DNA from 2 places in the Thioclava sp. F42-5 genome. Region 2 is predicted to be linked to the other one. Evidence: riboswitches for the same ligand, from Rfam matches in the RefSeq annotation. Region 2 holds a riboswitch; the other holds the start of a gene.
The links. A riboswitch is a leader RNA that binds a small molecule or an ion and turns the genes downstream of it on or off. The one in region 2 is predicted to bind cobalamin.

Region 1 (15,818 bases), on a different contig from region 2:
GCGCCTGACCCGGATCGGCTCGGTGCTGATCGGGCTGGTTTTCGTGCAGATCCTTCTCGGCGCGCTGACCGCGGGCATCGATGCCGGGCTCGCTTTCCCGACATGGCCCTCGATGAACGGACAGTTCCTGCCGTCGGAGAGCTTCGATTACACGCCGATCTGGCGCAACTTCTTCGAGAACCCGGCGCTGGTGCAATTCATGCACCGGATGGTCGGCTATCTCGTCTTCGCCTCGGGCCTTTATGCCGCATGGCGCGCGCGCAGCTCGGCCCATCCGCGCACCAAGGAAGCCTTCGCGCTGATGGCCGCGATGATCTTCTTCCAGATGGTGCTGGGCATCACCACCGCGCTTGAGCTGGTGAATTACTGGTGGCTGGGTCTCATCCATCAGTTCGGCGCCGTTATTACATGGGTCCTCGTGATCCGCGCGCGTCACATGGCGCGCTTCCCCCTTGTTCGTTCCATCCGGGAGGGCCGCGTATGAGCGCCTATCAGGACCTGCTCGCGCATCAGCGCGAAACCGAAGCGCTGGGCAATATCGCCGGGCTGCTGAGCTGGGATCAGGAAGTGATGATGCCGCGCGGCGCCGCCGATCAGCGCGCCGAGGAATCCGCGGCGCTGGAATCGGTGCTGCATGCGCGCCGCACCGATCCGCGTATCGAAGACTGGCTGGTCCGCGCCGAGGCCGACGACGCGGTGAGCGCGCGCATCCTCGATCTGGTCGGGCGCAGCTACAACCGCGCGACCCGTATCCCGGCGCGCCTCGCGACCGAGATGGCACGGCTGACTTCTCTGTCCCAGGGCATCTGGGCCGAGGCCCGCGCCAACGAGGACGCGTCCGCCTTCCTGCCGACGCTGGAAGAGGTTGTGCGCCTGAAGCGCGAAGAGGCGGAATGCCTGTCCGAGGGCAATCTCTACGACGCACTGCTCGACGACTATGAGCCGGGTGCGACGTCCAAGGAAATCGCCACCGTCTTCGACCGGATGCGCGGCCCGCTGGTGGAGCTGCGCGACCGGGTGCTGGGCTCGGAGGTCTCGCCGCAGCCCTTCGACAAGGTCTTCCCCGAGAACGCCCAGCTGCGGCTCGCGCGTAAATGCGCCTCCGCCTTCGGCTATGACTGGACGCGCGGGCGGCTGGATATGTCGGTCCACCCGTTCTCCTCGGGCGGTGGCGATGATGCGCGCATCACGACGCGCATCTCCGAAAGCGACCCGTTCGGCAATATCTACTCGACGATCCACGAGGTCGGCCACGCCACCTACGAGCAGGCGATCGACCCGGCCTATCGCTTCACGCCGCTGGGCCATGGCGTCTCGATGGGCGTGCATGAGAGCCAGAGCCGGATCTACGAGAACCAGCTTGGCCGCTCGGCCCCGTTCACCGGCTGGCTGCACCAGCGCATGACCGATGCGTTCGGCGATCTCGGCATGGATGCGGAGGCCTTCCACGCGTTGGTCAACCGCGTCGACATGGGCTTCATCCGCACGGAATCGGACGAGTTGAACTACAACCTCCACATCATGCTGCGCTTCGATCTGGAGCGCGATCTGATCTCGGGCAAGATGGAGGTCGCCGATCTCGAAGAGGCGTGGAATGCCCGCTTCGAGCAGGATTTCGGCGTGAAGGTCACCAAGCCCAGCCAGGGTTTCCTGCAGGATGTACACTGGTCGGTGGGGCTGTTCGGCTATTTCCCGACCTATGCGCTCGGCAATGTCTATGCCGGTTGTCTGGACGAGGCGATGCGCGCGGTTACGCCCGGGATCGACGCAGCCCTCGCCGAGGGCGATGCGACGCCCGCGAAACAATGGCTCGACGAAAACCTGCGCGTCCACGGCGGGTTGCGCACGCCGCGCGAGACGATCCGGCATGCCTGCGGGGCCGAGCCGACCGAGACGCCGCTGCTGGCTTATCTCACGCGGAAATTCGAAGGCATCTACAAGCTGTGAGCCGAAGCGCTTGCCGAAAGGGCAGGCGCCTCCGGCGGGGATATTTGGGTCAAGAGGAAGGGGCGGGCGGCCCCTTCGACGATCTTAATTTTGCTCAGCGGTTTCCAGCTTTTCCAAGGCCGCCATCCAGAGTGCTTCGGCCTTCTCCATCGCCTGCGTCGCCTCGGTGTGCTTCGCTTGCCAGACCGCGAGGTCCTTTGCCTTTTCCGGCTCGTAAAGCGCGGGATCGGCGAGTTTCGCGTCGAGCTTCTCCAGCATGCCGCTAAGCTTCTCGACCCGGGCTTCGCAGTCGCGCACCTCGCGCTTCATTGCCGTCATCGCATCGCGGGAGGGCTTGGCCGTTTTCGGTGCTGCGGGCTTCGCGGGCTTGTCTTCGGGCGGCGGCGCCAGCAGCTCGGCGCGGTAGCTTTCCAGATCGCCCTGATAGGGCGCGACCTCGCCGCCTTTCACCAGCCAGAGCCGGTCCGCGACCAGACCCAGCAGGTGCATGTCGTGGCTGACAAGGATCACCGCGCCGGAATATTCGGTGAGCGCAGTCACCAGCGCCTCGCGGCTCTCGATGTCGAGGTGGTTGGTCGGCTCGTCGAGGATCAAGAGATGCGGCGCGTCGAGCGTCGCCAGCAGGAGCGACAGCCGCGCCTTCTGTCCACCCGAGAGCTTGCCCACCGCCGTCTCCGCCTGATCCGCGCCGAGGCCGAAGCCCGCGAGCCGCGCGCGCAGCTTGGCGGGATGCTCGTCGGGACGCTCGCGCTTGAGATGGGTGAGCGGCGTTTCCTTCAGGTCAAGCTCATCCACCTGATGCTGGGCGAAATAGCCGATCCGAAGCTTGGAGGACCGCGTGATCTTGCCCTCCATCACCTGAAGTTTGTCCGCCAAGAGCTTGGAAAGCGTGGATTTCCCCTCACCATTTCGACCCAGAAGCGCGATCCGGTCGTCCTGATCGATACGCAGGTTGAGACGCTTCAGGATCGCCGGGCCGCCATAGCCGACAGCGGCGCTTTCCATCGCGATGATCGGCGGCGAGAGCTGCTCGGGCTCGGGGAAGGTGAAGACCTGCTTGGCCGCTTCTTCCGGCGCGGTGATCGGCTCCATCTTCTCGAGCATCTTGACCCGCGCCTGCGCCTGCTTGGCCTTGGTGGCCTTCGCGCGGAACCGATCGACGAAGCTTTGCAGATGGGCGCGGCGCGCGTCCTGCTTCTTGGCCTGCGCGGCCTGCGCCTCGCGGCGCAGCCTGCGGGTGCGCGCGAAGGTGTCGTAGCCGCCCTGATAGAGGGTCAGTTGCTTGTCCTCGAGATGCAGGATCGAGCCCACCGCGCGATTCAGCAGATCGCGGTCGTGCGAGATCACGATCACCGTATGCGGGTAGCGCATCAGGTAGCTTTCCAGCCAGAGCGCGCCTTCGAGATCGAGATAATTCGTCGGTTCGTCCAGAAGCAGCAGATCGGGCTGCGCGAAGAGCACGCCCGCCAGCGCCACGCGCATCCGCCAGCCGCCGGAGAAATCCGAACAGGGGCGCTTCTGCGCCTCCATGTCGAAGCCGAGCCCCTTCAGGATGGCGGAGGCCCGCGCCTCGCCCGACCATGCGTCGGTATCAGCGAGCCGCGCATGCACTTCGGCGATGCGATGCGGATCGGTCGCCGTCTCGGCCTCGGCTAGAAGACTGGCGCGTTCCTCATCGGCGGCCAGCACGGTGTCGAGCAGCGAGGTCGAAGAAGACGGCACCTCCTGCGCGACGCCGCCGACGCGGGCGCGCGAGGGCAGGGCGATCTCGCCGCCATCCAGCGTCAGCTCTCCCCGGATCAGCCTAAACAGCGTGGTCTTGCCCGCGCCGTTGGGGCCGACGAGGCCGACCTTGTGGCCTTCGGGGATCGTAGCGGAGGCGTTCGCAAAGAGCGGACGGCCTTCGATCGAAAAAGAGATATCGGAGATGCGCAACATGGGGCCTGACTTGGCGCAGGGGCGCGCGACAGTCAATCGCTGCTGCGCGCCGCGCCCCTTCGGCTTGGCAAAAAATATCCCCGCCGGAGGCGCCCTTCGGCGCGTGACGCCCGGCGGCCCGCCGGTCTGCCTTGACCAAACGGTCACGAAACCGCGCTAGACTCGCCCCGGGCCCGCCCATGAGGGCTTTTCAAGCCAGCCCCTGCATGATAGCAGGCGCGGGATATTTCGGACCGGCTTTCCGGCCCGCGAACACAAGGAAAGGGTCACACATGGCCATCGAACGCACGCTGAGCATCATCAAACCCGACGCGACCAAGCGCAACCTCACTGGCAAGATCAATGCCAAGTTCGAGGAAGCGGGTCTGCGCATCGTCGCGCAAAAGCGCATCCAGCTGACCATGGAACAGGCCGGCAAGTTCTATGAAGTGCACAAAGAGCGCCCCTTCTACGGCGAACTGTGCGAATTCATGGCGTCCGAGCCGGTCGTCGTTCAGGTCCTCGAAGGGGAAGGCGCGATCGCCAAGAACCGCGAAGTGATGGGCGCGACCAACCCGGCGGAAGCCGACGAGGGCACTATCCGCAAGGAATACGCGCTCTCCGTGGGTGAGAACTCGGTGCACGGCTCCGACGCTCCGGAAACCGCTGCGGAAGAAATCTCGTTCTTCTTCTCGGGTCTCGAGATCGTCGGCTGATCTAGCGTTTCGCGATCAGACCAATTTCCGAGAGGGCCGCGTCCAGCCGGGCGCGGCCCTTTTCTTTTGCGGAAGGCGCGGAGCTGTCCTCCGCTGCGATCCGCGCCTTGAGCGCGTCGAATTTCTTGCGGAATGCGGCCTTCTCCGCCCCGCGGCAGTCGTTCCACGGCCGACCCTGCAGCGCCATGTGCAGTGCGTAGTAACCGATGAAATGGGCGGGGTTCCCGACCTCGATCCAGGCGGCATAGGCGGCGTCCGCCCCGATCTCGCGCAGCTTTTCCGCCGAGGTGATCCCGGCGCGCATGAAGCCTTCGGCGGTGGCGGGGCCGATCCCCTTGATGGAGGTGAGAGAGGTGCTCATCGTGCCGGACGGTCCTTCGGGCCGCGCGGCAAGGGCAGCGCGACGGATTGGCGGATCATCGCAGTCTGAAGCTGGGCTTCGCGCCACGCAAGAGCAGCGCGAAGGAGAGATCGAATGGCGGGCGGCGCGAAAACCGTCGATGGATGAAGATGCCGGTTGCGGGGCCTGCCTGGGCCGCTATCATCGCGGCGCGAGAGAGGGCGTCAGATGGACGCCCAATCGTCGAATACGGTGCCGTTCTGTTGGGTCGTATTGCCCGTTTGGCCTTGTTGCTGGCCAGGGCGGTTCGTGCCGCCTTGCTGTTGCTGGCCTGATTGATTGCCCGATTGCTGTTGCATGACCTAAGCCTTGTGATGAGTCGCGTTCTAGCGGGGTCTTCCCGTTGCTGCGACAAGTAGCCACAGGCTCTCGCCGAGAAAAGGGTCGGTCAAGCGAAACTGATTTTTGGTCGCATTGGCGTGAGCGACCGTCATGAAACTGTGACGTCGCCGACACGAAAGCGCGGATTTTGGCGCGAGTGCGTCAAGAATTCGGACCTATCGGGGCCGCCTGCGCGGAGCCTTGTTTCAAAGGGCTATCGCGCAGCTCGCGCCGCCGTGCAGATCGGGATGGGTTGCAGGCCGGGCAGGCTGAGCATCGCCTCCAGAGCGGTGTTGTTCTCGACCAGATCGGCGATGGTCTTGCGGTCGAGCGTTCCGTAGAACGCCTCGAGCGCCTCGCTCAGCGCATCGCGGAACAGGCAGGCGTCGCGCAGCGGGCAGGTGTTGGTCTCGGTGTCGAAACATTCCGCGAAAGGCAGGCGGGCCTCGAAGGCGCGCAGCACGTTGCCGACACCGATCTGTTCGGGTGGGCGCGCAAGTTTCATGCCACCGGCGCGGCCGCGCAGGGTGGTGATGAAATCCTCATGCGCAAGGGTGTTGATCACCTGCGCCAGATGGTTCTCGGACGCATTGCAGGCTTCCGCGATCTCGTGTTTGCGCACGGTGCGGTCCGGATTGACCGCACAGAACATCAGCACACGCATCGCGAGATTGGTTCGAGTGGTCAAACGCATCGTAACTCCTCCAGCTCACGCGGCGGTGATATAGATAAGTTTGCCTCGCAAGTTTGACCTATGTCACATTCATTGGAAATTTTCGCGCCGAGGCGAGATTTTGCCGCGCCGTTGTCACGCGGGCCAATATCGGTTGGGTGAAGCGTGGCTGCCGGGCCGGCGCGGCGGGCGCGTCCATTCGGTGAAGTCGCGACACACGGTTGCGTGAGCGAATGAGAGCTTCGGTCGTCTGCGCCCGGTTCGCGCGGTTGCGGGCGCTGCCCGGCCCGGATCGCCCCAGGCGGGCCCTTGTCGGAGTGCGCGGGTTCGGACACGTCCCTCGTCGCCTTGCGGGGCAACTTGACCTCCCGCGAGGGCTGGCGCAGATTTCGCGGGCGAAAGGGAGGGCACCATGGCTCTGGAAGATGCGAAAACCCAAGTGGATCAGGCCTTTACGCGCGTAGATGCGCGCGGTCTGAGCTTCGAGAATACCTTCGGTGGCGCGACCAGCTTCCTGCGGCGGCGCTACACGAAAGACCTCGCAGGCGCGCAGATCGCCGTGACCGGCATCCCCTTCGATCAGGCGGTGACCAACCGCCCCGGCACGCGGTTCGGGCCGCGCGCGATCCGCGAAGCCTCGACGCTGCAGGCTTTCGATGCGCCCTATGGCTGGGGCTATGACCCGCTCTCCGAGCTGGCGATCGTCGATTACGGTGACATGCCCTTCGACTATGCCAATGTGCCCGAGGTACCGGGCCGGATCGAGGCGCATCTCGGCGCGATCTTCGGGGCGGGTGTGGTGCCGATCACGCTCGGCGGCGATCACTTCATCACGCTGCCGATCCTGTGCGCGGCAGTCGCCGCGCATGGCGAGATCGCGCTGATCCAGATCGACGCCCATTCCGACACATGGGCCGATGACGACATGGACCGGATCGACCATGGCACTTTCCTCTACAAGGCGATCAAATCGGGCGTCGTGCGGGCGGAGAATGTGGTCTCGGTCGGCATCCGCACCGACAATCCCGACACGCTGGGCGTGAACATCGTGGATGCGCCGAGCGTGCATCGCGAAGGGATCGGTCCCACGCTCGAACGCATCCGCGCGGTGGTGGGTGATAGACCCTGCTACCTCACCTTCGACATCGACGGTCTGGACCCGGCCTTCGCGCCCGGCACCGGTACGCCTGTCTGGGGCGGTCTGGCGAGCTGGCAGGCGGCAGAGCTGTTGCGCGGGCTGAAGGGCATCAACCTGATCGGCGGCGACGTGGTCGAAGTCTCTCCGCCCTACGATCCGACCGGGGTGACGGCGATCGCCGGGGCCCATGTCGCGACCGAGCTGATCGCCCTTGCGGGCTGGGCGATGCGGGAGAGGGCGGCATGAAACGGGCCGTGACGATCCTCGCGCTCGGGCTCGCCGTCGTGGTGGCGGCCGACGGGTGGGTGCGTCTCGCCCCGATTGATCCGGCGCGCTTCGATGTCGACGGGCTGGCGAAAGCGCCCGGTGACCACCCGGAGACAGGCGGGTTTCAGGCCGTGCGCGACGTCTCCGATCCGCCGGCGCAGATGGCCGCGCTCGACAAGATCATCCGGGGCACCGCGCGCACCAAGCGCGTCGCGGGCAGCGCCGACGAGGGCTACGCGGCCTATGTGACGCGCTCGGCCGTCTGGGGCTTTCCCGATGTCACCACGCTCTGGATCGAAGGCGATACGCTGCAGATCCGCGGGCACCTCGTCTACGGGAAATCCGATCTCGGGGTGAACGAGGCGCGGATCAAGGGCTGGCTCGACGAGGTCGGGCTCTAGCGGGCGCGACCCGCCGTGCGCAGGGTATCTTGCGCCGCGTTTTCCCGCCGACCCGCCCCACGCCGTAGGGTCACACAGACCAACTCTGCCAGTGCGCTCCCTTGCGAAGACAGGGGGCGAAGCCTAAGTGAGGCCTCATGCAGCCGGAGCCAGCATGACCATCATGTATCGTTATTTTTCCTGGGCCATCGCCGTCACGGTGGCAGGGCTGGTCGGGTCCTTCGCGCTGGGGTTCGCCCAGACCGGAGGGCTTGGCGGCGCGGTCTCTTTCCTGATGATCACTGCCGTGCTGGCCGTGCTGGAAATCTCGCTGAGCTTCGACAACGCCATCGTCAACGCCAACAAGCTGCACCAGATGACGCCGAAATGGCAGCGTCGTTTCCTGACATGGGGTATCCTGATCGCGGTGTTCGGGATGCGTATCCTCTTCCCGCTTCTGATCGTCGTGATCGCCGCCGGCATCGGACCGTGGGATGCGGTTCTTCTGGCTGCGAAACACCCGGCCGAATATGCCGAGATCATCGAGGACGCGCATCTGTCGATCGCGGGCTTCGGTGGCGCCTTCCTGATGATGGTCGCGCTCACCTATTTCATCGACGAGGGCAAGGAGGTCGACTGGATCCGCGCGCTGGAGCGCCGGTTGCGGGCGCTCGCGTCGATCCGGGGTCTGGAGATCGGCTTCGTGCTGGTCGTCGTTCTGCTTTTCACCTGGATTCTGCCGGAGGGGCGCGAGGACGAGTTCCTCTTCGCCTCCATCTGCGGCCTTGCGACCTTTCTCGGCGTCGAGGTGCTCAGCCACGTGCTCGACCGGACGAATATCGCCGCCGAGACGGCCAAGGCGGGCCTCGGCGCGTTTCTCTATCTCGAAGTGCTCGATGCGTCCTTCAGTTTCGACGGGGTGATCGGGGCCTTCGCGCTGACCCAGAACCTGTTTCTGATCGCGATCGGTCTGGGGATCGGCGCGATGTACGTGCGCTCGATGACCCTGATGCTGGTGGAGCGCAACACGCTCAGCGAATTCCGCTATCTCGAGAACGGGGCCTTCTGGTCGATCCTGATCCTCTCCGTCGTCATGTTCGCGCAGACGCTGGTGGAAGTGCCCGAGGTGATCACCGGCCTGATCGGGGCCGGGCTGATCGGTCTCGCGCTGCTATCCTCGATCCGGTTCAACCGGCGCTGCCGACGCGCTGTGGAAAGCTGAAATATTCTTGACTCAGTGCGGCGCGCGCGGCACAGCAGGGGCACTTCGGTTCCGCGAAAGCGGATGAAAAGGGAACCCGGTGCGATGCGTGCATTCATTCCGGGGCTGCCCCCGCAACTGTGAGCGGCGAGTGACGGCTGACTGAGCCACTGGGGAGACCCGGGAAGGCCAGCCGGAACCAGGACCCGCGAGCCAGGAGACCTGCCGAGGCGCTCATCCTTTCTGCCTGTGCGGGGCGCGCAGCGGAGGCGGTCTTCCGTCAGTGGTGACATTTTTCACCGTCGGCGGAAATTCAAAATTTCCAAAGACTTGCAATACGAAGTTCACGCGACCGCAGAGTCGCGGCACGAGGGAATTGGATATGATCCGCACCCGTTTGACCGTGGGCCTGATGCTCACCACAGCGCTGGCAGGCCCCGCGCTCGCGCAAGATGCGCAACCTTACCAACTCGATGAGATCGTGATCTATCACGGCGCGCTCGAGCCGCAATCGTCGGACAAGACCGCGCAGGCGGTCACCGTGCTGTCGCGCAAGGAGCTGGAGCGTTCGGGCCAGACCCGTCTCGCCAACCTGATCGCGCAGTCGCCGGGCGTCGGCATCCTGTCGCGCGGGCCGATGGGCGCGCAGACCGGCTTCACCATTCGCGGCGTGTCGCAGAACTACGTGAAGGTCATGGTGGACGGGATCGACGTCTCCGATCCGTCCGCGACGCAGGTGCTGCCCGACCTGGGCCGGTTCAACACGTTCAACTACGACCGGGTCGAGATCATGCGCGGCTCGCAATCGGCGGTCTATGGCGGGCAGGCGGTCGCCGGTGTGATCAACCTCGACACGCCGCGCCCGACCGAGGATGGCGTGAGCCAAAGCGTCAAGCTCGAGCTCGGCTCCTACCACACCGCGAATGCGGCCTATAATTTCGGCTGGAAGAAGGGCGATGACGAGCTCGCGATTCAGCTGTCGAAAATTTACACTGCAGGCTTCTCGGCCGCCGACAAGAAGAACGGCAATACCGAGAAGGACGGCTACCGCGCCGACCGTGTCAGCCTGCGCGCGCAGAAGCGCATCTCCGACAATCTGCTGATCGGCTTCAACGGGTTCGCGCAGAACGATCGGGGCGAGTTCGACAATGCCTTCACCTCGCCGCCCTCCGACGACGGGGAATACACGATCCACAAGGAGCGGGGCGGACGTCTCTTCGCGAAATTCGCGACCGGCCCGCTCGATCACGAGCTCGGTCTGACCTATTACACGACCTCGCGCTGGTATCCGGTCTATGACTATGGCTACGAGGGCAAGCGCCGCAAACTGGACTGGGAAGCCTCGACGGATCTCGGGCCGGGGCGGCTGACCTTCGGGGCGGATCGCACGCTGGAAACCTATACAGGCACCTATGTCTCGGGCCACGTCCTCACGGCGGATACGGGTATCTTCGGTGAATATGCTTTCTCGCCGATGGACGGGGTGAACGTGACCGCCTCCGCGCGCCACGACGATCACTCGGATTTCGGCGGCAACACCACGGGTCGTCTGGGCGTGACGTGGCAGGCCGACGCCGCGACGCTCTACCGGGCGTCGATCGGCAATGGCTTCCGCGCGCCGTCGGGTTATGAACTCTATGACGGCTACGTGGGCAATCCCGACCTCAAGCCCGAGAAATCGCTGAGCTACGATCTCGGCGTCGAGCGTGACTTCGGTGCGCATAAGCTGACCGCGACGCTGTTCCATATCGAGGTGGACGACCTGATCGACTACGACGGCACCTACTACCAGACCTCGGGCACCGCGAAGCGGCAGGGGCTGGAGTTGGGGCTGAAAGGGCCGATCACCAGCAAGATCAACTACAGCCTCGGCTACACCTATCTCGACTGGAAGAACCCCGACGGGCTGTCGTCGGGATCGACGTGGAACTCGGCCTTCGGGCGTCATACGTTGACCGCGGGCATCGACGCGCAGGTGACCGACAAGATCACGCTCGCCGCCGATATGCGTGTGGTCACCGATCGTCAGAGCCAGCCCGATTACGGCCTGCTGAACGCGCAGATGACCTACGATCTGGGCAACCAGAAGGAGGCCTATCTGCGCATCGAGAACCTGACCGACACCGATTACCAGCTCTGGCCGGGCTACGGCACCTCGGGTCGCGCCGCCTATGTGGGGCTGCGTGCGCGGTTCTGATCTGAAAGGGGCGGTTTGCGCCGCCCTTTTCGCCGCCCTGGCGGCGACCTCCTCCGCATGGGCGGAAGAGCCTGCGGGAGATGTGCCGCGGCGGGTCGTCTCCATGAACCTCTGCACCGATCAGCTGGCGCTGGCGCTGGCCGATCCGTCGCAGATCGTCTCGGTCAGCCATTTCGCGACCGACCCGTCGATGTCGGTGCACTGGAAACAGGTTGAAGACCTTCCCGTAAACTACGGTCGTGCCGAGGAAATCTCCATTCTCCATCCCGATCTCGTGCTGGCCGATACGTGGTCGAACCCCGACACGATCCGCATGTTGCGCACGCTCGGGATCCGGGTCGAGCAACTGCCGCCCGGCACCTCGCTGCCCGAGATCCGCGGCCGGATCGAGACGATGGGGAAGCTTCTTGGCCATCCCGGTCGCGCGGCGAAGATGCTCGCGGATTTCGATGCGCGGCTGGCGGCGATCCAGACACCCGCGCCGGGGCTGAAAGCTGCGATCATCGGGCCCTCGGGCTATGGCTACGGGCCGCGGACCCTTGAAGGGCAAATCCTTGAAATGGCAGGGTTTCAGAACGTCGTCAGCGGGCCGGGGCTCGACTGGGGCGGGCGGTTGCCTCTGGAGGATCTGGTGATGGATCGCCCCGATCTGGTGGTCGTGGGGGGCTCGCAAGGCGGCACCGGCACGAGCCGCGCGCAGGAGGTGCTGGCGCACCCGGTGCTGCGCGATCTTCCGGTCGTGCGGGGCCTGCGCGATGCGAGCTGGACCTGCGGCGCACCGGCGATGCTGAATGCGGTAGGGCAACTGGCGACGCTTGGGCGCAAGATCGAGAAAGAGAAGTTAACGCAATGAGTTATCGCGCGATCCTCATTTTCCTCTCAGCCTTCTGCGCGGTGCTTTTCGCAGCGTCGCTGCTGATCGGACCGTCGGGGATTTCGCCGCTCGACGGGATATCCGCGCTCATTTCCGGCGATGGCGCGGCGGGCTTGGTGATGCGCGAGCTGCGCCTGCCGCGCGCGATCCTCGGTATCGGTGTCGGCGCGGCCTTGGGGCTGTCTGGCGCCGCGATGCAGGGCTTCCTGCGCAATCCGCTGGCCGAGCCTGGGCTGATCGGCACCTCTGCCGGAGCGGCGCTTGGCGCGGTCATCGCGATCCAGACCGGGCTCTACGCGCTCTTCGCCCTGGCCCTGCCGCTCGCCGCTCTGGCGGGCGCGGGCGTGGCCGTCGCGCTGATCTTGATCCTTGCCGGGCGCGAGGGCCGGGCGCTGGTTCTGATCCTTGCAGGCATCGCCGTCTCCGCGCTGGCGGCGGCGGCGACCGCGCTGGTGCTGAACCTCGCTCCGTCGCCCTATGCCGCGGCCGAGATCGTGTTCTGGATGATGGGCTCGCTTGCCGATCGGTCGATGACCCATGTCGCCCTGGCGCTGCCGTTCCTGATCGTGGGCGCTTTGATCCTGCTGCGCGCAGGGGCCGGGCTGGATGCGCTGAGCCTTGGGGAGGATGCTGCAGCTTCGCTTGGTATCTCTTTGAAAAAACTGAGGCTTCAGGTCGTCTTCGGGACCGCGCTCATGGTCGGTGCGGCCACGGCGGTCGCAGGTGCGATCGGCTTCGTCGGCCTCGTCGTGCCGCATCTGCTGCGCAAATCCGTGGGCGCGCGGCCCTCACGGCTGCTTCCGGCTTCGGCGCTTGGCGGGGCGGCGATGCTGACGCTGGCCGATATCGCGACGCGGGTGATCGCGCCTGAGCGCGACCTGAAACTGGGGGTGCTGACCGCGCTGGTCGGCGCGCCGTTCTTCCTGTCGATGATCCGCAAGATGGGGCACGAGGGCTGATGCTGAAGCTGGAAAACCTGACCGTTCTGCGGGGCGAATGCCCGGTCGTCGATCACGTCTCGGCGCAGGTCGCGCCGGGCGAGCTGATCGGGCTGATCGGGCCCAACGGCGCGGGCAAGACCTCGCTGCTGCGCGGTGCGATGGGGCTCTTGTCGCATCGCGGGGACAGCTCGCTGTCGGCGCTCGATCCGATGGCGCGGGCGCGGGCGGCGGCGTGGCTGCCGCAGGCGCGCGAAATCGCCTGGGGGCTGTCGGTTGCCGATCTCGTCGCGCTGGGGCGGTTGCCGCATGGCCGCGATCAGGCGACGCGCGGGGCGGCGGCGGTGGAAGAAGCGCTGCGCCGGATGGGGCTCGACACTTACCGAGACCGCGCCGCCACGCAGCTCTCGGGCGGCGAGCAGGCGCGGGTGCTGATCGCCCGGGCGCTCGCGCAGGAAAGCCCGCTGATCCTCGCAGACGAGCCCATCGCCGGGCTCGATCCGGCGGCGCAGATCGCGACGATGCAGGTCTTCAGCGCCCACGCGCAGGCGGGCGGCGCCGTCGTCACCTCACTGCATGATCTGGGGCTGGCCGCGCGCCATTGCACCCGGCTTTGGGTGATGGATCGCGGGCGGCTTGTGGCGGATGGACCGCCCGGCGAGGTCCTGACCGAGACGCTTCTCGCGCAGGTCTTCCACATCCGCGCGCACTTTAAAATCACGTCGGAAGGCGCTGTTTTCCAACCACTTTCCACATTGGGGATCTGATGGCATTTCCTCCTGAACGCATCGTCTGCCTGACCGAGGAAACGGTCGAGACGCTCTACCTTCTGGGCGAGGACGCGCGCATCGTCGGCGTCTCGGGCTACGCGGTGCGGCCCAAACGGGTACGGCAGGAAAAGCTGCGCGTCTCCGCTTTCATCTCCGCCGATTTACCGAAGATCCTTGCGCTGGAGCCGGACCTCGTCCTGACGTTCTCGGACCTTCAGGCCGACATCGTCGCGGGGCTGGTGCGCGAGGGCGTCGCCGTGCACGCGTTCAACCAGCGCTCGGTCGCCGGCATCCTCGACATGATCTGCACGTTGGGCGCGCTGGTGGGCTGCACCGAGCGGGCGGAACTGTTGGCCGCAGGCTACGAGACGCGTCTGGCGGAGATCGCCGCGAAGCCGCGCCCGAGCCGTCCGCGCGTCTGGTTCGAGGAATGGAACGAGCCGCTGATCTCCGCCGTCGGCTGGGTGTCGGAGCTGATCGAGATCGCGGGTGGGCGCGATGTCTTCGCCGAGCTGGCGAAAGAGGGCAAAGCCAAGGATCGCATCGTCGCTCCCGAACAAGTGATCGCAGCCGCGCCTGAGGTCATCGTGGGCTCCTGGTGCGGCAAGAAATTCCGCCCCGAGAAAGTTTCCGCAAGGCCAGGCTGGCAGGACGTTCCGGCTGTTGCGCGAAACCGGCTGCACGAGGTCAAATCGACCCTCATTCTGCAACCGGGCCCCGCCGCGCTGACCGACGGGCTCGATGCGCTCGAGGCGGCTATCTGGTCCGATCCGGGGTTGCGGGCGTAATTGTTCTTCGACATAGAACCCGCGCACGCTAGAGTGGGCGGGCAAAGCGAACACAAGACAAAAAACCCCGCGGGAGGGGGCATGTTCACGCGTTTCATACGGTTTTCTCCGCTCGTCCTGTCAGCCCTGCTGACGCTCTTCGCGCTTTCCGGCTTGATCCTGACAGATTGGTTTCTGGTCGCCGCGATCCTTTTCGGTTTCCTGACGCTGGTCGGCATCTACGACCTGATCCAGGGCCGCCACGCCATCACCCGGAACTATCCGATCCTCGGCCATCTGCGCTTCTTCTTCGAGGAAATCCGCCCCGAGATCCGGCAATACCTGATCGAAGGCGACGACGAGGAGGTGCCGTTCTCGCGTGCCACCCGCACGATCGTCTACCAGCGGGCCAAGGATATCGAGGACGCCAAGCCCTTCGGCACGCGGATGCGTGTGTCGGAATCTGGCTATCAGTGGATCACCCATTCGGTGAAGCCGCGCCACATCGAGGATAGCGATTTCCGCGTCGAGATCGGCGGCGAGACCTGCAAACAGCCCTACAAGGCGTCGATCTACAATATTTCGGCGATGTCCTTCGGAGCGCTCTCGGCGAACGCGATCATGGCGCTCAACAGAGGCGCGAAGATGGGCGGCTTCGCGCATGACACCGGTGAGGGCGGTATCTCGCGCTATCACCGGGAGGGCGGCGATCTGATCTTCGAGGTGGGTTCGGGCTATTTCGGCTGCCGCAATCACGATGGCAGCTTCAACCCCGAGAAATTCGCCAAGCGCGCGCAGGACCCGCAGGTCAAGATGATCGAGCTGAAGCTGAGCCAGGGTGCGAAGCCGGGCCACGGCGGCATGCTCCCGGCCGCGAAGATCACCCCCGAGATCGCCGAGGCGCGCGACATCCCGATGGATCGCGACTGCATCTCGCCCGCCTCGCATTCGGCCTTCTCGACGCCGATCGAGATGATGGAATTCATTGGCGAACTGCGCGAACTGTCGGGCGGCAAGCCAGTGGGTTTCAAGCTCTGCGTCGGGCATCGCCGCGAGTTCATGTGCATCGTCAAGGCGATGCTCGAGACCGGTATCACGCCCGATTTCATCGTCGTCGACGGCAAGGAAGGCGGCACCGGTGCCGCGCCCCTGGAATTCGCCAACCACATGGGCTTCCCGCTCGTGGAAGGGCTCAGCTTCGTGCACAACACGCTGCGCGGTGCGGGGCTGCGCGATCAGGTGAAGATCGGGGCCTCGGGCAAGGTCGTCACCGCGTTCCACATCGCCAAGGTGCTCGCGATCGGGGCGGATT
Region 2 (15,818 bases):
CGCACTCCCTGATCTCACCAGCGGTGGAGGTGTTCTGCGAGCTGTTACTGGAGTCGCTGACCCCGCAGCCTTTCGTCCTGCCGATCGAGATGCCCCCGCCGGTGCGGCGCGGCGGGGCACGCGCCCGGCGCGGCCTCTGACCCGCTTTTCGTCTTGCGGTCGCTCTCTGCGGCCCGACCGAGGACCATTGCAGTAGGGAGCGTCATTCGTTCCCTGCGAGGCTCGGCTCTGTCCAACGATGGTCATGGATGAACTGAGAGGATCTCTCCATGAATGACAACAAACTGACCCGCCTGCTCGACGCGCGCCCGGTGATCTGCGCCGAGGGCTTTCTGTTCGAACTGGAACGGCGCGGCTATCTGACCGCCGGGGAATTCGTGCCCGAGGTGGCGCTCGAATACCCGCAGGCGCTGCGCAATCTGCATGTCGATTTCCAGCGCGCCGGCAGCGATATCGTCGAGGCCTTCACCTATAACGGCCACCGCGAGAAGATGCGCGTGATCGGCAAGGAAGACCTGCTGGAGCCGCTCAACCGCGCGGCGCTGAAGATCGCCCGCGAGGTCGCCAATGCCAAGACCGGAAACCTGATGGCGGGCAATATCTCGAACACGAATATCTGGGACCCGGCCGATCCGGCGCGGCAGGCCGAGGTGCGCGCGATGTTCGACGAGATGGTCGGCTGGGCGGTCGAGGAAGGCGCGGATATCCTCATCGGCGAGACCTTCTACTACGCGGGCGAGGCGCTATGCGCGCTCGAGGCCGCGAAGGCGTCGGGGCTGCCGGTGGTGCTGACGCTGGCACCGATGGCGGCCAACGAGATGATGGACGGGGTCGGCATCGTCGAGACCTGCCAGAAACTTGAACAGGCGGGCGCCGATGTCGTCGGGCTGAACTGCTTCCGCGGGCCGCAGACGATGATGCCGTGGCTGCGCAAGGTGCGCGCGGCGGTGAGCTGCCATGTCGGCGCCCTGCCCGTGCCCTACCGGACCACGAAAGAGGAGCCCACCTTCTTCAACCTCTCGGATCACAACGGCTGCACCTGCCCCTCGCCGCATGGCCGGACCTTCCCGACCGCGCTCGATCCGCTGGCTTGCAACCGCTACGAGATCGGCGCCTTCGCGCGTGAGGCGCAGGCGATCGGGGTGAATTACCTCGGCGTGTGCTGCGGGGCGAGCCCGATGCATATCCGCGAGATGGCCGAGGCCGTGGGTCGCGAGACCGAGGCCAGCCGCTTCTCGGAGCGCATGGAGAACCACTTCATGTATGGCCAGAACGCCCGCCTCCCGGCGCATATCCGGGCGCTTGGTGACGGGGCCTGAGGCAAGACACGCTCCTGTCGCGCGAGAGTTTCGCGCGGCAGGGCAATCTATATATTGACACCGATACACCATGCATCCCAATATGATGTTGCTTTGGTTCCTGCGAGTCACTCCGCAGGCGAAGAGGGAAGCCGGTGGAATTCCGGCGCTGCCCCCGCAACTGTAAGCGGCGAGCCTGATGTCCGAATGTCACTGGTGCGATGCGCCGGGAAGACGGACCGAGAGGCGTTCGAGCCGCGAGCCAGGAGACCTGCCAGAGCAGATAGACGACGACCGCGGCGGAGGGCCCGGGCGCGTGGCTATGTGCTGCGGCACCCTGCCCACGAGCCTTGTCCCGCGCTGCCGACAGCAAACAAAGGGACAGGACACATGACCATCACCGTCTATTCGAAACCGGCCTGCGTGCAATGCACCGCCACGACCCGTGCGCTGGATGCCAAGGGGATCGACTACAACGTGATCGACCTCACCGAGGATGCCGCCGCGATGGAGATGGTGCAGGACTTGGGTTACCGGCAGGCCCCGGTGGTGATCGCCAACGAGGAACACTGGGCGGGCTTTCGCCCCGACATGATCAACCGTCTGGTCTGAGGCCTAGCCGCGATGGGACAGGCACGGCTGATCTATTACTCCTCGGCCTCGGGGAACACGCAGCGCTTCGTGGAGCGGCTGGGCCTGCCCGCGCAGCGCCTGCCCCTCTCGGCGGAGGCTCCGATGCCGTACCCGCCCTGCCCCTACGTCCTGATCTGCCCGAGCTACGCCGACGGCAAGGGGCGCGGCGCGGTCGCGAAACCGGTCATCGCCTTTCTCAACGATCCCGCCCGCCGCGCGGGCCTGCGCGGCGTGATCGCCAGCGGCAATCGCAATTTCGGCGCGCTTTTCGCCTGCGCGGGCGATCTGCTGGCGCGCAAGTGCAATATCCCCGTGCTCTACCGGTTCGAACTGGCGGGGACCGACACTGACATCGACCGCGTGCGCGCGGGTCTCGACAATTTCTGGAGGCTGGAATGCTCGACAGCGACGTGAAACCGAGCGGGGCCACGGCCTCGGAATTCGCGGGGCTTGATCACCACGCGCTCAACGCAATGCTCAACCTCTATGACGCGGAGGGCAATATCCGCTTTGACGCCGACCGGATGGCGGCGCGACAATATTTCCTGCGCCATGTGAACCAGAACACGGTGTTCTTCCATTCGCTGGACGAGAAGCTCGGCTATCTGGTGGAGGAAAGCTATTACGACGCCGCCGTGCTCGATCAGTATTCGCGCAACTTCCAGCGCGCGATCTGGGAGGCGGCTTTCGCGGCAAAATTCCGTTTTCCGACCTTCCTCGGCGCGTTCAAATACTACACTTCCTACACGTTGAAGACCCGCGACGGGCAGCGCTATCTCGAGCGCTACGAGGACCGGGTGGTGATGGTGGCACTGACGCTTGCGCGCGGCGACGAGGCGCTGGCGATGCGCCTCATGGAGGAGATGCTGGCAGGCCGCTTCCAGCCCGCGACGCCGACCTTCCTCAACGCGGGCAAGAAGGCGCGGGGCGAATTCGTCTCCTGCTTCCTGCTGCGACTGGAAGACAACATGGAAAGCATCGGGCGCGGCATCAACTCGGCGCTGCAACTGTCGAAACGCGGCGGCGGCGTGGCCCTGATGCTGACCAATATCCGCGAATATGGCGCGCCGATCAAAGGGATCGAGAACCAATCCTCGGGCGTGATCCCGGTGATGAAGCTGCTCGAAGACAGCTTCAGCTATGCCAACCAGCTGGGTGCGCGTCAGGGCGCGGGCGCGGTCTATCTGCACGCCCATCACCCCGACATCCTGCGTTTCCTCGATACCAAGCGCGAGAATGCGGACGAGAAAATCCGGATCAAGACGCTGAGCCTCGGCGTGGTGATCCCCGACATCACCTTCGAGCTCGCGAAGAAGAACGAGGAGATGTATCTCTTCTCGCCGCATGACGTGGAGCGGGTCTATGGCTGCGCCTTCTCGGAGATTTCCGTGACCGAGAAATACCACGAAATGGTCGACGACGCGCGGATCCGCAAACGCAAGATCAACGCCCGCGCCTTCTTCCAGACGCTGGCCGAGATCCAGTTCGAAAGCGGCTATCCCTACATCATGTTCGAAGACACGGTGAACCGCGCCAACCCGATCGCGGGACGGATCACCATGTCGAACCTGTGTTCGGAGATTCTGCAGGTGGCCGAGCCTTCCGAGTTCGACGAGGATCTGGGCTACGCGCAGATGGGCACGGATATCTCGTGCAATCTGGGTTCGCTCAACATCGCCAAGGTGATGGATGGCGGCGATCTGGGCGCGAGCGTCGGGGCCGCGATCCGGGCGCTCTCGGCGGTGTCGGAGATGAGCGCGATCAACGCCGTCCCCTCGATCCGCAAGGGCAACGAGGAAAGCCACGCGATCGGTCTGGGTCAGATGAACCTGCACGGTTTCCTCGCCCGCGAGCGCGTCCATTATGGCAGCCCCGAGGGGATCGAATTCACCTCCGTCTATTTCGCCGCCGTAGCCTATCACGCGCTGGCGGAATCGAACCGGCTGGCCGCCGAGCATGGCCGGAGTTTCAAGGGGTTCGAGGCCTCTGCCTATGCCGATGGCAGCTTCTTCGAGAAATACGTCACCCGCGACTTTCTGCCTGAGAGCGACACCGTCACGGCCCTGTTCGACCGCTTCGGGATCACCCTGCCCACCCGCGCCGACTGGGCCGAGCTGCGCGACCGGGTCATGGAGTCCGGCCTGTGGAATCGCAACCTGCAAGCCGTGCCGCCCACCGGCTCGATCAGCTATATCAACAACGCGACCGCCTCGATCCACCCGATCACCGCGAAGATCGAGATTCGCAAGGAAGGCAAGATCGGCCGGGTCTATTACCCCGCGCCCTACATGACGAACGACAATCTCGAGTTCTACCGCGACGCCTATCAGATCGGCCCCGAGGCGATCATCGACACCTATGCGGCAGCGACCGAGCATGTCGATCAAGGTCTCTCGCTGACGCTGTTCTTCCCGGCCGAGGCCACGACCCGCGACATCAACCGCGCCCAGATTTATGCATGGCGGCGCGGTATCAAGACCATCTATTACATCCGCCTGCGCCAAGCGGCCCTCGAGGGGACCGAGGTGCAGGGCTGCGTATCCTGTTCCCTGTGAGGCCCGCCATGAAAGATCTGCACACATCCCGCCCCGTTCCGCGTGCCGTCAACTGGAACCGCCTTCAGGACGACAAGGATCTCGAAGTCTGGAACCGGCTCACCTCGAATTTCTGGCTGCCCGAGAAGGTGCCGCTGTCGAACGACATTCAAAGCTGGTCGCAACTGACCGAGGATGAGCAGACGCTCACGATCCGGGTCTTCACCGGGCTGACGCTGCTGGACACGATCCAGAACACCGTGGGCGCGCCTGCGCTGATGGCGGATGCGGCGACGCCCCATGAGGAAGCGGTTCTGTCCAACATCGCCTTCATGGAGGCCGTGCATGCGCGCAGCTATTCCTCGGTCTTCTCGACACTGTGCAACACCGCCGAGGTCGACGAGGCGTTCCGCTGGTCGCAGGAAAACCCGCATCTGCAGGCCAAGTCGCGGCTGATCCTCGACGAATACGACGCGACGGCGAGACCGTTGAAGCGCAAGGTGGCGAGCGTCTTTCTGGAAAGCTTCCTGTTCTATTCGGGCTTCTACCTGCCGATGCACTGGTCGAGCCGCGCGCGCCTGACCAACACGGCCGACCTGATCCGCCTGATCATCCGCGACGAGGCGATCCACGGCTATTACATCGGCTACAAGTTCCAGCGCGCGTTGGAGCGGGCGACCGAGACCGAGCGCACCGAGATCAAGGATTTCGCCTTCTCGCTGATGTTCGACCTCTATGACATCGAGGGCCGCTATACCGAGCAGCTCTATGACGGTCTGGGCCTGACGGAGGATGTGAAGCACTTCCTGCATTACAACGCCAACAAGGCGCTGCAGAACCTCGGCTACGAGGCGCTCTTCCCCGAAGAGGCGACGCGCGTGAACCCCGCGATCCTCGCCGCGCTCTCGCCCGGATCGGACGAAAACCACGACTTCTTCTCGGGCTCGGGATCGAGCTACGTGATCGGCAAGGCGGTCGCGACCGAGGACGAGGACTGGGCGTTCTGAACCCGCCGCCGCCCGCGCCTCAGACGGGGCGCGGGGCAGTATCCGGGGCTGCGGTCTCGCCGGTCGATTTCAGCGTGGCGATGAACCGCTTGGTGCGCTCGCGCTCGGGCGCATCGAAGACCTGCCGCGCCGGGCCGGTCTCGACCACGCCGCCGCTTTCCAGCACGACCACCCGCTCGGCGATCTGCGAGGCCAGCCGCAAATCGTGGGTGGCCATCACCATCGTCGTGCCCTCGCGGGCCAGCTGTGCCAGAACGTCAACGACTTCCGCCGCCAGTTCCGGATCGAGCGCCGAGGTCGGCTCGTCGCAGAGCAGCACTTTCGGCGACGGGGCGAGCGCGCGGGCGATGGCGATGCGCTGCTGCTGCCCGCCCGAAAGCGTCGCGGGCCAGGCATCGGCCTTATGCGCCATTCCGACCTTCTCCAAGAGCGACATCGCCCGCTCGCGGGCTTTCGCGGCAGGCCAGTTCTGCACGGTCACGAGGCTCTCCATCACGTTCTCGATCGCAGTGCGATGCGGGAAGAGCTGGAAGTTCTGGAACACCATCCCGGTCTGTTGCCGAATGCTCTGGATCTGGGCGCGCGACAGCTTGCCGCCTTCGCTCAGAGTGACGGACGCGTCGCCGATGGCGAGCGTGCCGCTCGTGGGCACCTCCAGCAGGTTGATGGTACGCAAAAGCGTGCTCTTGCCGCCGCCGGAGGGGCCGATCAGCGCGGTCACGGAGCCCTCAGGCAAAGACAGCGAGATCCCCGACAGAACCTCGTTGTCACCGAACCGCTTGGTGATATTCGACAGCTCGATCATGTGCGTTCCTCCAGAAAGCCGCCATATTGGCCGAGGCGCCGCTCGAGCCGCCCCTGCAGCGCCGACAGGACCGAGCAGAGCGCGAGATAGATCAGCGCCGCCTCGACATAGAGGACGAGCGGTTCATAGGTGGTCGCGACGATCCGCTGCGCCGCCTGAAACAGTTCCGGCACGGTGATCGCTGCGGCGAGCGACGTATCCTTCACCAGCGAGATGAAGCTGTTCGACAAGGGCGGCACCGCGACGCGCGAGGCCTGGGGCACGATGGTGCGGGTCATCGTCTGCCGCCAGTTCATGCCGATGGAATAGGACGCTTCCCACTGCCCCTTGGACACCGAGGACAGCGCCGCGCGCAGGATTTCCGACGTGTAGGCGCCGACATTCAGCGTGAAGCCGATCAGCCCCGCCACGAAGGCGTCGAGCGTGATCCCGAGGCTCGGCAGCCCGTAGAAGATCAGGAAAAGCTGTACCAGAAGCGGCGTGCCCCGGATCACCCAGACATAGAACCGCACGATCCACACCAGCGGACGCGGCCCGAACAGCCGGATCACCGCGCAGAGCAGCCCGAGCGCAAGGCCCAGCGTGAAGGTGATGAGCGTCAGCGGGATCGTGAAGGTCACCGTCGCCTGCAAAAGCGGCACGAGCGATGACCACATCAGGGGCAACCAGTCAGCCATGGCGGATCCTTTCTGCAAGCCTCACGCGCCTCCGGGCTGAATCCCGAAGGCGCGCGCGGCTCGACATGCGGCTTACTTCGAGACGTCTTCCCCGAAATACTCTTCGGAGATTTTCTGGTAGGTCCCGTCGGCCTTCATCTCGTCGAGCGCCTTGTTGATCGCAGCCAGCAGGTCGGGCTGGTCCTTCGCGATGATCACGCCGGAATAGTTCGCATCGGGCATGGTCGCGGCTAGCTTCACGGGGGCGTCCGGCTTGTTCTTCTTGAAGTCGAGGAAGGACAGGCTGTCATTCACAGTGGCATCGGCGCGGTTCTGGATGACAAGCGCGATCGACTGATCGAACCCGTTCGTGCCGATCAGTTCGGCACCGTGATCCGAGGCGATCTTGCCGAAATTGCTCGAGAGCGTCTGGGCGGCGGTCTTGCCTTTCAGATCGTCGAAGCCGGTGATGTCGGTCTCGTCCTTGCGCACGATCAGCGCCGCTTTCGACGCGATATAGGGCTGCGAGAAATCGTATTTCTTCTTGCGCGCATCGGTGATGCCCACCTCGTTGATCACCGCGTCGTAGCGGTCGGCATCGAGCCCTGCGATCAGGCCGTCCCAGCGGCCTTCGAGGAACTTCACCTTCACGCCCAGCTTTTCGCCGATAGCGCGCGCGATGGCGACGTCGAAGCCGGTCAGCTTTCCGGATTCGTCATGGTAGGTGAAGGGCGGATAGGTGCCTTCAGTGCCGACGCGGAAGACGCCGTCTTTCTGGATGTCAGCGAGGCTCGCGGCCTGGGCCGCGGGCGTCACGATCCCGGCGAGGGCTGCGATGGCGATGAGGGTGCGAACGGGTTTCATGCGAGATACCTCCGATAGGTCGAAGACGCCGCCGTGGGGCGCGTCGGAATGACAGGCGCCTTACCTAGTAACGCCGCATACCGGAGTCGATGCGCCAGACAAGCATCTGATAAAATTAGTCTTTTATCCCATCTCGCCGAGCGGAAGCGGAACGAATTCCATCAATGCCCTACGCGAAAGAAAGCCTGTTCCACGGCGCGCGGTCTCGGCGAAACGCTATCGTCCTTCACCGGGCCGCGCGCTACGCTTCCGCCCCGGCGGAGGGACGCCCCAGACGGCGTGTGAGGGCGGTCTCCAGCAGGCTCAGGGCGTCATAGACGAGCACCGCGAACAACCCCACGATCACGCCGCCCTGAAGGACGAAGGCCGTGTTGCTGGTCAAAAGCCCGGCGATGATCACCTCGCCCAAAGTCCGCGCGGCCACGGTGGAGCCGACCGTCGCCGTGCCGATGGCGATCACCACAGACAGCCGAATGCCCGTCAGGATCACCGGCAGGGCCAGCGGCAATTCCACCCGGATCAGGCGCTGCCAGCGGGTCAGGCCGATGCCGCGGGCGGCCTCCATCGTCGCGGGCGGCAGAGTCGAGAGCCCGGCAATGGCCGTCTCGAAGATCGGCAGCAAGCCGTAGAGGAACAGCGCTACCAGCGTCGGCCCGGCCCCGAAGCCGAGCGCGGGCACCGCCAGCGCCAGCACCGCAACCGGCGGGAAGGTCTGGCCGATATTGGTGATCGTGCGCGACAGCGGCAGGAAAGCCGCGCCCGCAGGTCGCGTCACGAGGATGGCAAGGCCCACCGCGACCAGCGTCGCCAACCCGGAGGCCAGCGCAACCAGCCCCAGATGGCTGAGCGAGAGCGACAGGATCGAGGCGCGCTCGTAGATCACCGGCCCGCCCGCCGGGGCGAAGGGCGCAAAGACCGGCGCGAACCAATGCGGACGCAGCACCAGCGCCAGCAGCAGCGCCACGCAGGTGGCCCGGATCGCGCCGCTGCGGCTCATGCCAGCTCCGCCGCGCGGGCGCGGATCGTCGCCAGAGTGACCCTGCCAAGCGGACGGTCGCCATCCGCCACCGGCAGCGCCTCGCAGCCGCGCCAAAGACACAGCGACAGCGCATCGCGCAGGCTGGTGTCGGGCGCGATCGGCTCGCCCTCGGCCGTCCCGTCTTCCATCACGTCCGAGACCGGGATCAACGACAAAAGCCGGAGCGGACGATCAACCCCGCCCACCATCTGCGCGACGAAATCGGTGGCGGGCTCGGCGATGATCTCGGCGGGCGTGCCATGTTGCAGAAGCTTGCCGCCATCCATGACAGCCACCCGGTCGCCCAGATGGATCGCCTCTTCCATGTCATGCGTGACCAGCACGATGGTCGACCCCAGCTGCCGCTGGATGCGCCGCAGATCGGCTTGCGCCCGGGCGCGAATGATCGGGTCGAGCGCGCCGAAAGGCTCGTCCATCAGCAGCAGATCGGGCCGTGAGGCCAAGGCGCGGGCGACGCCCACACGTTGCTGCTGACCGCCCGACAGCTCCGCCGGATAACGGTCGCGAAACTGCGCGGGCTCCATCGAGAACAGGTCCAGCAACTCGTCGACCCGGGCGCTGGTCTTGTCCTTGGACCAGCCGAGCAGTTTGGGCACCGCGCCGATATTGCCCGCGATCGTATAATGCGGGAACAGCCCGTCGCCCTGAATGACATAGCCGATCCGTCGGCGCAGCTCGTGTTTGGGCAGCGCGGCGGTTGACTCGCCATTGATCCGCACCTCGCCGGAACTCGGCTCGATCAGCCGGTTGATCATCCGCAGAAGCGTCGTCTTGCCCGAACCGGAGGTGCCCACGATCACCGTGATCGTTCCGGTCTCGACCGTCATCGAAACGTGGTCCACCGCCGTCGTGTCGTCATAGAGCTTCGTGATCTCGTCGATTTCGATCATTCTTCACGCTCCGTTCGGGGGGTCGTCAGTTCGACGAGGATGTCCATTGCGATGGCCGAAACCAGCGCCAGGGCGACAGTGGGCAGCGCGCCCAGCAAGATCAGGTCGCCCGCCGTCTGGTTGAGGCCCTGAAAGACGAATATGCCATAGCCGCCGCCGCCGATCAGCCCGGCGATCACTGCCAGCCCGATATTCTGAACCAGCACGATGCGCAGCCCGGCCAGCACCACCGGCAAGCCCAGCGGCAGTTCCACCCGCGCGAGACGCTGGCGCCATGTCATGCCCATCCCACGCGCAGCCTCGAGCGCGGAGGCAGGTGCGCTGCGCAGACCCGCCAGCACGTTGGCGACGACCGGCAGCAGCGAATAGAGGGTGAGTGCAAGGAAGGCAGGCGCGAAGCCGATCCCCGCAATACCGATCGCGCGGGCGCCGGGGATGATCCCGCTCAGCCAGCTCAGCACCGGGATCATGATCCCGAACATCGCGAGCGAGGGGATCGTCTGCAGGAAGCTCAGCACCGGAAGCAATGCACCGCGCAGCGCCGCATTGCGGTGGCACATCACGCCCAGCGGCAGGCCGATCACCGCCGCGGCCAGCAGCGAACCGAAGGCAAGGCCCAGATGGCGCAGGCTCGCGGTGTAGAAGGCGTCCTTGCGGCTCGCGAATTCCTGCGCGATAGACAGATCGCTCAGCGCCCCCGACCACAGCAGCGCCGCGACGAGCGCGATCACCAGCCCTAAAATTCCCGCCCGCGCTGCAGGCCCCGGCGACAGCGCGGAAAGCGCGTCGGCCATCATCAGCGCGAAGACCACCAGCAGGAACCAGCACCCGGCAGCCGGCGAGACACGCGCATACTCGCCCGCCTCGGTCAGCAGAAACGACGCGCCCGCGATCAGCAGCCAGACCAGTCCCGCGAGGCCAAGCGCCGCGCCCGCGATGCGCAAGTAAGGCCGCGCGGCGGGCAGGCCAAAGGCGAGCCCCAGCAGCATCAGCGCCATCGCGGGCCCCGTGACCTGCGGCGCGGCGACGGTCCACAGGGCGCGCCCCTCGCCCGCCACGATCCGGTTCGCGGCGAGCGTCAGGAAAGGTGTGAAGATCGCAGCCAGCCCCAAGAGCGCGAAGAGCACCCCGGGCGGCGAGAGGCCAGCGGTCACGCCCCGCACACGCATCGCTGCGGCGCTCAGTTCAACACCCCGATCTGCGTCAGGTAATCCTTCGCGACCGCCTCGGCAGGCTCACCGCCGACCTGGATACGGCCGTTAAGTTTCTGAAGCGTCTGCATGTCGAGCTTGTCGAAGATCGGGTTCAGCACTTCGGGGATCTTCGGATATTCCTTCAGCACCGCGTCGCGCACGATCGGGGTGGGCTCGTAGACCGGCTGCACGCCCTTGTCGTCTTCCATCACGACGAGCCCCGCCGCGCCCACGCCGCCATCGGTGCCATAGGCCATCGCCGCGTTCACGCCCGAAGTGCCGCGCGCCGCCGCCTGAATGGTCGCCGCCGTGTCGCCACCCGAGAGAACCACGGTCTGATCGGGGCTCAACTTGAATCCGTAAGCCTTCTCCATCGCGGGCAGCACGGCGGGGGACGAAACGAATTCGGTCGAGGCCGCGAGCTTCACGTCACCGCCATTCGACACCCAGTTGCCGAAATCGGACATCGTGGTGAGGTTGTTCTTTTTGGCCAGATCGCCCGTCACCGCAATCGCCCAGGTATTGTTCGCCGGCGCGGAATCGAGCCAGGTGATATCGTTCTGCTTGTCCAGTTCGGCCGCGCGATCATGGGCCTTTGCCGCATCCTTCCAGATATCGCTATCGGCCTCGTTGAAGAAATAGGCCGCGTTGCCGGTATATTCGGGATAGATGTCGATCTGGCCCGCGAGGATCGCCTTGCGAACGACCTGCGTGCCGCCCAATTGCAGCCGCCGCTCCACCGGCATCCCGGCATTTTCCAGCGATAGCGCGATGATATTGCCCAAGAGACCGCCCTCGGTGTCGATCTTGGAGGAGACGGTGATATCGGCCTGCGCGGTGGAGGCGAGTGCGCCCCCGAAGACCGCGGCGGCCAGGATAAGAGGATATTTCATGGCGTGTCTGGCTCCCTGAACAGGTGGCTGTGGTCGTCTCGAGATGTGATCTAGGTTGAGTGTAGGGCCCGGCCCGCGCCCGCCAAGCCTTGCTCCGATCGTCTTTGGTATTGAGAGGCTCGCGCCGCGCGCGTCCCCCTCCCTCCGGGGGTGCGTCACATTTACGCTAGGTCGATGCGCGAAGTTCCGGGTAGATAGTGAAAAGACATGAGTGATGAGGGACATCATGGCGGGAATTGGCACGGGTCTGGCAAGGCTCGCGATGGTGGCGGTGCCGACCGCGCTCGGTGTGGCGGCGATCGTCTTTGCGGGCGATCTGAAATCGCTGCCCAGTCCGAGCGAGGCGAACCGCCCGGCGGCGCTGGTGCGGGTGATCACGCTCGCGCCCACCGAGATGATCCCGCGCGTCAGCGGCTACGGCATGGTCGCCCCGGTGCGCGAGTGGCGCGCCATCGCCCGGATCGAGGGCGAGATCCGCGACATCGCAGAGCCGCTCGCGCCCGGTGACATCGTCGCGAAAGGAACGCCGCTTTTCACCATCGACGACAGCGATCTGAAACTGCAGCGCGCCAGTCTCGAGGCGCAGGTCGCCGCCTCCAAGGTCAAGGACGACACGGTGCGCACGAGTCTGGAACTGGCGCAATCCGACCTCGCGCTGGCACAGGATGAGTTCGATCGGCAGAAATCTCTCCACGATCTGGGCCGGATCACTCAAACCCAACTCGACGGGGTGCGCCGCCAACTGCTGACCGCGCAGACCAAGGTCGCCGATCTCGAAAGCCAGCTGAAGCTGAACGAGGCAGAGCGCGAAGTGCTGGATACGCAGGCGGCGACGATCGACCGTGCGATCGGGCTGTCGACGATCACGGCGCCTTTCGACCTGCGGGTCAATTCGCTCGACGCGGATCTCGGGCAATACGTCAATCGCGGTCAGGTCCTGCTGAGCGGCGAAGGCATCGAGGCCGTCGACATCTCGGCGCAATTCCCGATCGGGCGGATGGGGCCCCTGCTCCGGCTCGCGGGCGACGGCACGAAGGTCACGGATCTGAAGGCGCGCGTCACCCTGCCCGACCCCGAGCATCCCATTGTCTGGAAGGCCCGGGTCGAGCGGATGGGCGACGCGATCGACGAGACCACGCAAAGCGCGCCCGTCGTGGTGCGGGTCGACGATCCGTTGGGTCAGGCGCAGGCGGGCGAGCGCCCGCCCCTCCGGCGCAACATGGTCGTCGCGGTGGAACTCGCCGCGCCCAAGCAGAGCCTGCTCGTCGTGCCCGCCGAAGCGGTGGCGGGTGGGAGTGCAATGGTCGTCTCCGAGGATGGGACGCTGGCGAAGCGCGCAGTTAAGACCAGCTTCGTTTCGGGCGATCTGGCGGTGATCGCACAGGGCCTCAAGGCGGGCGATCAACTGGTGATCACCGACCCGTCGATCGCGGTACCGGGCATGGCGGTGAAAGCGACCGAGGACGAGGCTCGCAAGGCGGAGATCGCCGCCGAAGCGCTCGGCCAGACACCTTCGAGCCCGCAACCGGGCAGCGGTGGCGGTGGCGGCGGTGGTGGCGGCGGCAAAGGAGCCGCGCCCGAGGGCGACGCCGCCAAGCCCGCCGGGGCCGCGCAATGATCGCGCTTTTTGCCGGCCATCGCACGGCGGCCAATATCGCGATGATCGCGATTGCGGGCCTCGGGCTGATGGCGCTGCCGAGCCTGCAGCGCGACACTTTCCCGGCGACCCCGCCCTCGGATGTCTCGGTCCGTATCACCTATCCCGGCGCCGCGCCTTCGGAGGTCGAGACCGGCATCTGCACCGTGACCGATCCGATCCTCACGCGGGTCGAGAACCTTGCGAAGCTGACCTGCCTCGCGCGCGACAACAGCGCCCAGATCACCGCAGAGATGATCGAGGGCGCGGATATGACGCGCTTCTACAACGACATCAAGGACGCGGTGGACGGGATCAATTCATTCCCCGACAAGGCTGACGATCCGGTGGTGCAGATCGTCGAGCGCACTGCCTCCGTCTCGTCGGTGGCAGTGACCGGACCGGACGATCCGGCGGTGCTCTACGCCTATGCCCAGAGCTTCGCCGATCAACTGCGCGCCGATCCCGCGATCTCGCTGGTCTCGGTGAACGGCTTCTCCGACCGCGAAATCGCGATCGAGTTCGACCGCGCCGCGCTCGAACGCTTCGGGCTCGACATGGGCTCCGTGGGCGCGACGCTGGCGCGCTACAGCCTCGACATGCCCGCGGGCTCGCTCGAGGGGCGTTCGGGCGAAGTCGCGATCCGATTCCTCGGCGAGGGGCGCACGCCTGCCGAGCTGGCGCAGATCCCGATTGCGGGCAGTGCCGCGGGCGGCGAGGTGCGGCTGGGCGACGTCGCCACGATCCGCGAAGGCTTCGCCGATCCCTCGCAGGCCACCTATTTCGACGGCAAGCGCGCCGCCATCGTCTCGGTCCAGAAGACCGCCTCGCAGGATGCGCTGCGGGTGCGGGCCGCGCTTGATCGCGAGATGGCACAGGCGCAGGCCGAAGCGCCGGGCAATATCCAACTCGCGATCTCCGCGGATTCCACGCGCAACATCGTCGAGCGCCTGCGCATCATCGGGATCAACGGGTTGCAGGGTCTGATCCTCGTGCTCGTCGCGATGTGGCTGTTCTTCGGGCTGCGCATGTCCTTCTGGGTCGCGATGGGCCTGCCGATCAGCTTCCTCGGCGCGATCTTCGCGATGCAATTCCTCGGCTACACGATCAACATGATGACGATGGTGGCGCTCTTGGTCGCGACGGGCCTGTTGATGGACGATGCGATCGTGATCTCCGAAAACATCGTACGCCGTCGGCAACAGGGCGAACCTGCGCAAGTCGCTGCCGTCAAAGGCACGATGCAGGTCTTTCCCGGCGTTCTGGCCTCCTTCCTGACCACGGCAATGGTGATCGGGCCGCTCAGCTTCCTGACCGGCAATATCGGCGCGCTGCTGAAATACATCCCGATCGTGCTGCTTATCACGCTGACGGTCAGCCTGATCGAAGCCTTCCTGATCCTCCCCGCCCATATGCGCCACTCGCTGCGCCACGACATGCGTCCCGGCCCCGTGCAGCGCGCGGTGAACGGCGCGTTTGATCGGCTGCGCGACAGGGTCATCGTGCCGCTTGCCGGGGTGGCGCTACGCTGGCGCTACCTGACCATAGGGCTCGCGATCTTCCTCGTGTCGCTTTCGATCGCGCCCTTCACCGGGGGCTTCCTGAAATACCAGAGCTTCCCGACGCTGGAGAGCGACACGGTCGAGGCGCGGCTTCTGCTGCCTGCGGGCGCACCGCTGTCGCTGACCGAGGCGCGGGTGAGCAAGGTCGTCAAGGCGCTCAAGGAGATGGATGCCGAACTGAGCCCCGCTCAACCGGACGGCCAGCCGCTCGTCCGAAGCTACACGATCACCTATGGCAGCAATGCCGACAGCCCGACCACGGGGCCGAACATGGCGACGGTGAGCGCTTCGCTGCTGCCCGCAGGGACGCGCACCACCGACGTCGGCACTGTGCTCGATCGCTGGAAGCAGTTCGTCGGCAAGATGCCCGACATGGCCGCTTTCCGGATCACCGACAAGGAGCGCGGCGCGGGCGGCAAACCGATCGATCTGCTCGTCACCGGCCCGGATCTTGGCGAACTGGCGACCACCGCGCGCGAGTTGCGCCGCTTCTTCCGCGGTTTCGACGGGGTACGCGACGTGACCTTCGATCTGCAGCCGGGCAAGCCCGAGCTGGTGGTGCGGATGAAGCCGGGCGTCGCAAACCTGCTGGGCGTGACGCCTGCCGCGCTGGCCGGTGAGTTGCGCGCGGCCTTCCGTGGCGACAGCGCGGTCAGCTTCGCCGATGCGCGCGGTCAGGTCGATATCGTGGCCCGGCTCGCGCCCTCCGAGCGGCGCGCTATCGGCGACGTTCTGGCGCTGCGAGTGCCGGGTAAGAACGGCGCGCTGGTGCCGCTCTCGGCGGTAGCGACGGTCAGCGAGACGCGCG

Region 1: linked by a shared signal. The riboswitch ahead of B6V74_RS15520 (TonB-dependent receptor) and the one ahead of nrdH (glutaredoxin-like protein NrdH) in region 2 are both predicted to bind cobalamin.

The regions. Positions count from the first base shown of each region.
Region 1 covers NZ_NBNZ01000006.1:133,656-149,473, forward strand. Annotated here, with positions in the region: gene ctaA (heme A synthase) at 1-484, shown strand, start outside; gene B6V74_RS15480 (carboxypeptidase M32) at 481-1,947, shown strand; gene B6V74_RS15485 (ABC-F family ATP-binding cassette domain-containing protein) at 2,032-3,885, opposite strand; gene ndk (nucleoside-diphosphate kinase) at 4,158-4,580, shown strand; gene B6V74_RS15495 (TfoX/Sxy family DNA transformation protein) at 4,582-4,941, opposite strand; gene B6V74_RS15500 (Rrf2 family transcriptional regulator) at 5,516-5,995, opposite strand; gene speB (agmatinase) at 6,387-7,358, shown strand; gene B6V74_RS15510 (DUF1499 domain-containing protein) at 7,355-7,780, shown strand; gene B6V74_RS15515 (DUF475 domain-containing protein) at 7,935-8,981, shown strand; cobalamin riboswitch at 9,011-9,205, shown strand; gene B6V74_RS15520 (TonB-dependent receptor) at 9,343-11,157, shown strand; gene B6V74_RS15525 (ABC transporter substrate-binding protein) at 11,261-12,010, shown strand; gene B6V74_RS15530 (iron ABC transporter permease) at 12,007-12,990, shown strand; gene B6V74_RS15535 (ABC transporter ATP-binding protein) at 12,990-13,736, shown strand; gene B6V74_RS15540 (cobalamin-binding protein) at 13,736-14,527, shown strand; gene B6V74_RS15545 (FMN-binding glutamate synthase family protein) at 14,609-15,818, shown strand, end outside.
Region 2 covers NZ_NBNZ01000001.1:93,027-108,844, forward strand. Annotated here, with positions in the region: gene B6V74_RS00420 (hypothetical protein) at 1-140, shown strand, start outside; gene B6V74_RS00425 (homocysteine S-methyltransferase family protein) at 270-1,319, shown strand; cobalamin riboswitch at 1,397-1,592, shown strand; gene nrdH (glutaredoxin-like protein NrdH) at 1,689-1,910, shown strand; gene nrdI (class Ib ribonucleoside-diphosphate reductase assembly flavoprotein NrdI) at 1,923-2,345, shown strand; gene nrdE (class 1b ribonucleoside-diphosphate reductase subunit alpha) at 2,327-4,486, shown strand; gene nrdF (class 1b ribonucleoside-diphosphate reductase subunit beta) at 4,495-5,472, shown strand; gene B6V74_RS00450 (amino acid ABC transporter ATP-binding protein) at 5,492-6,277, opposite strand; gene B6V74_RS00455 (amino acid ABC transporter permease) at 6,274-6,954, opposite strand; gene B6V74_RS00460 (amino acid ABC transporter substrate-binding protein) at 7,027-7,797, opposite strand; gene B6V74_RS00465 (ABC transporter permease) at 8,039-8,794, opposite strand; gene B6V74_RS00470 (ABC transporter ATP-binding protein) at 8,791-9,726, opposite strand; gene B6V74_RS00475 (ABC transporter permease) at 9,723-10,895, opposite strand; gene B6V74_RS00480 (ABC transporter substrate-binding protein) at 10,907-11,812, opposite strand; gene B6V74_RS00485 (efflux RND transporter periplasmic adaptor subunit) at 12,039-13,430, shown strand; gene B6V74_RS00490 (efflux RND transporter permease subunit) at 13,427-15,818, shown strand, end outside.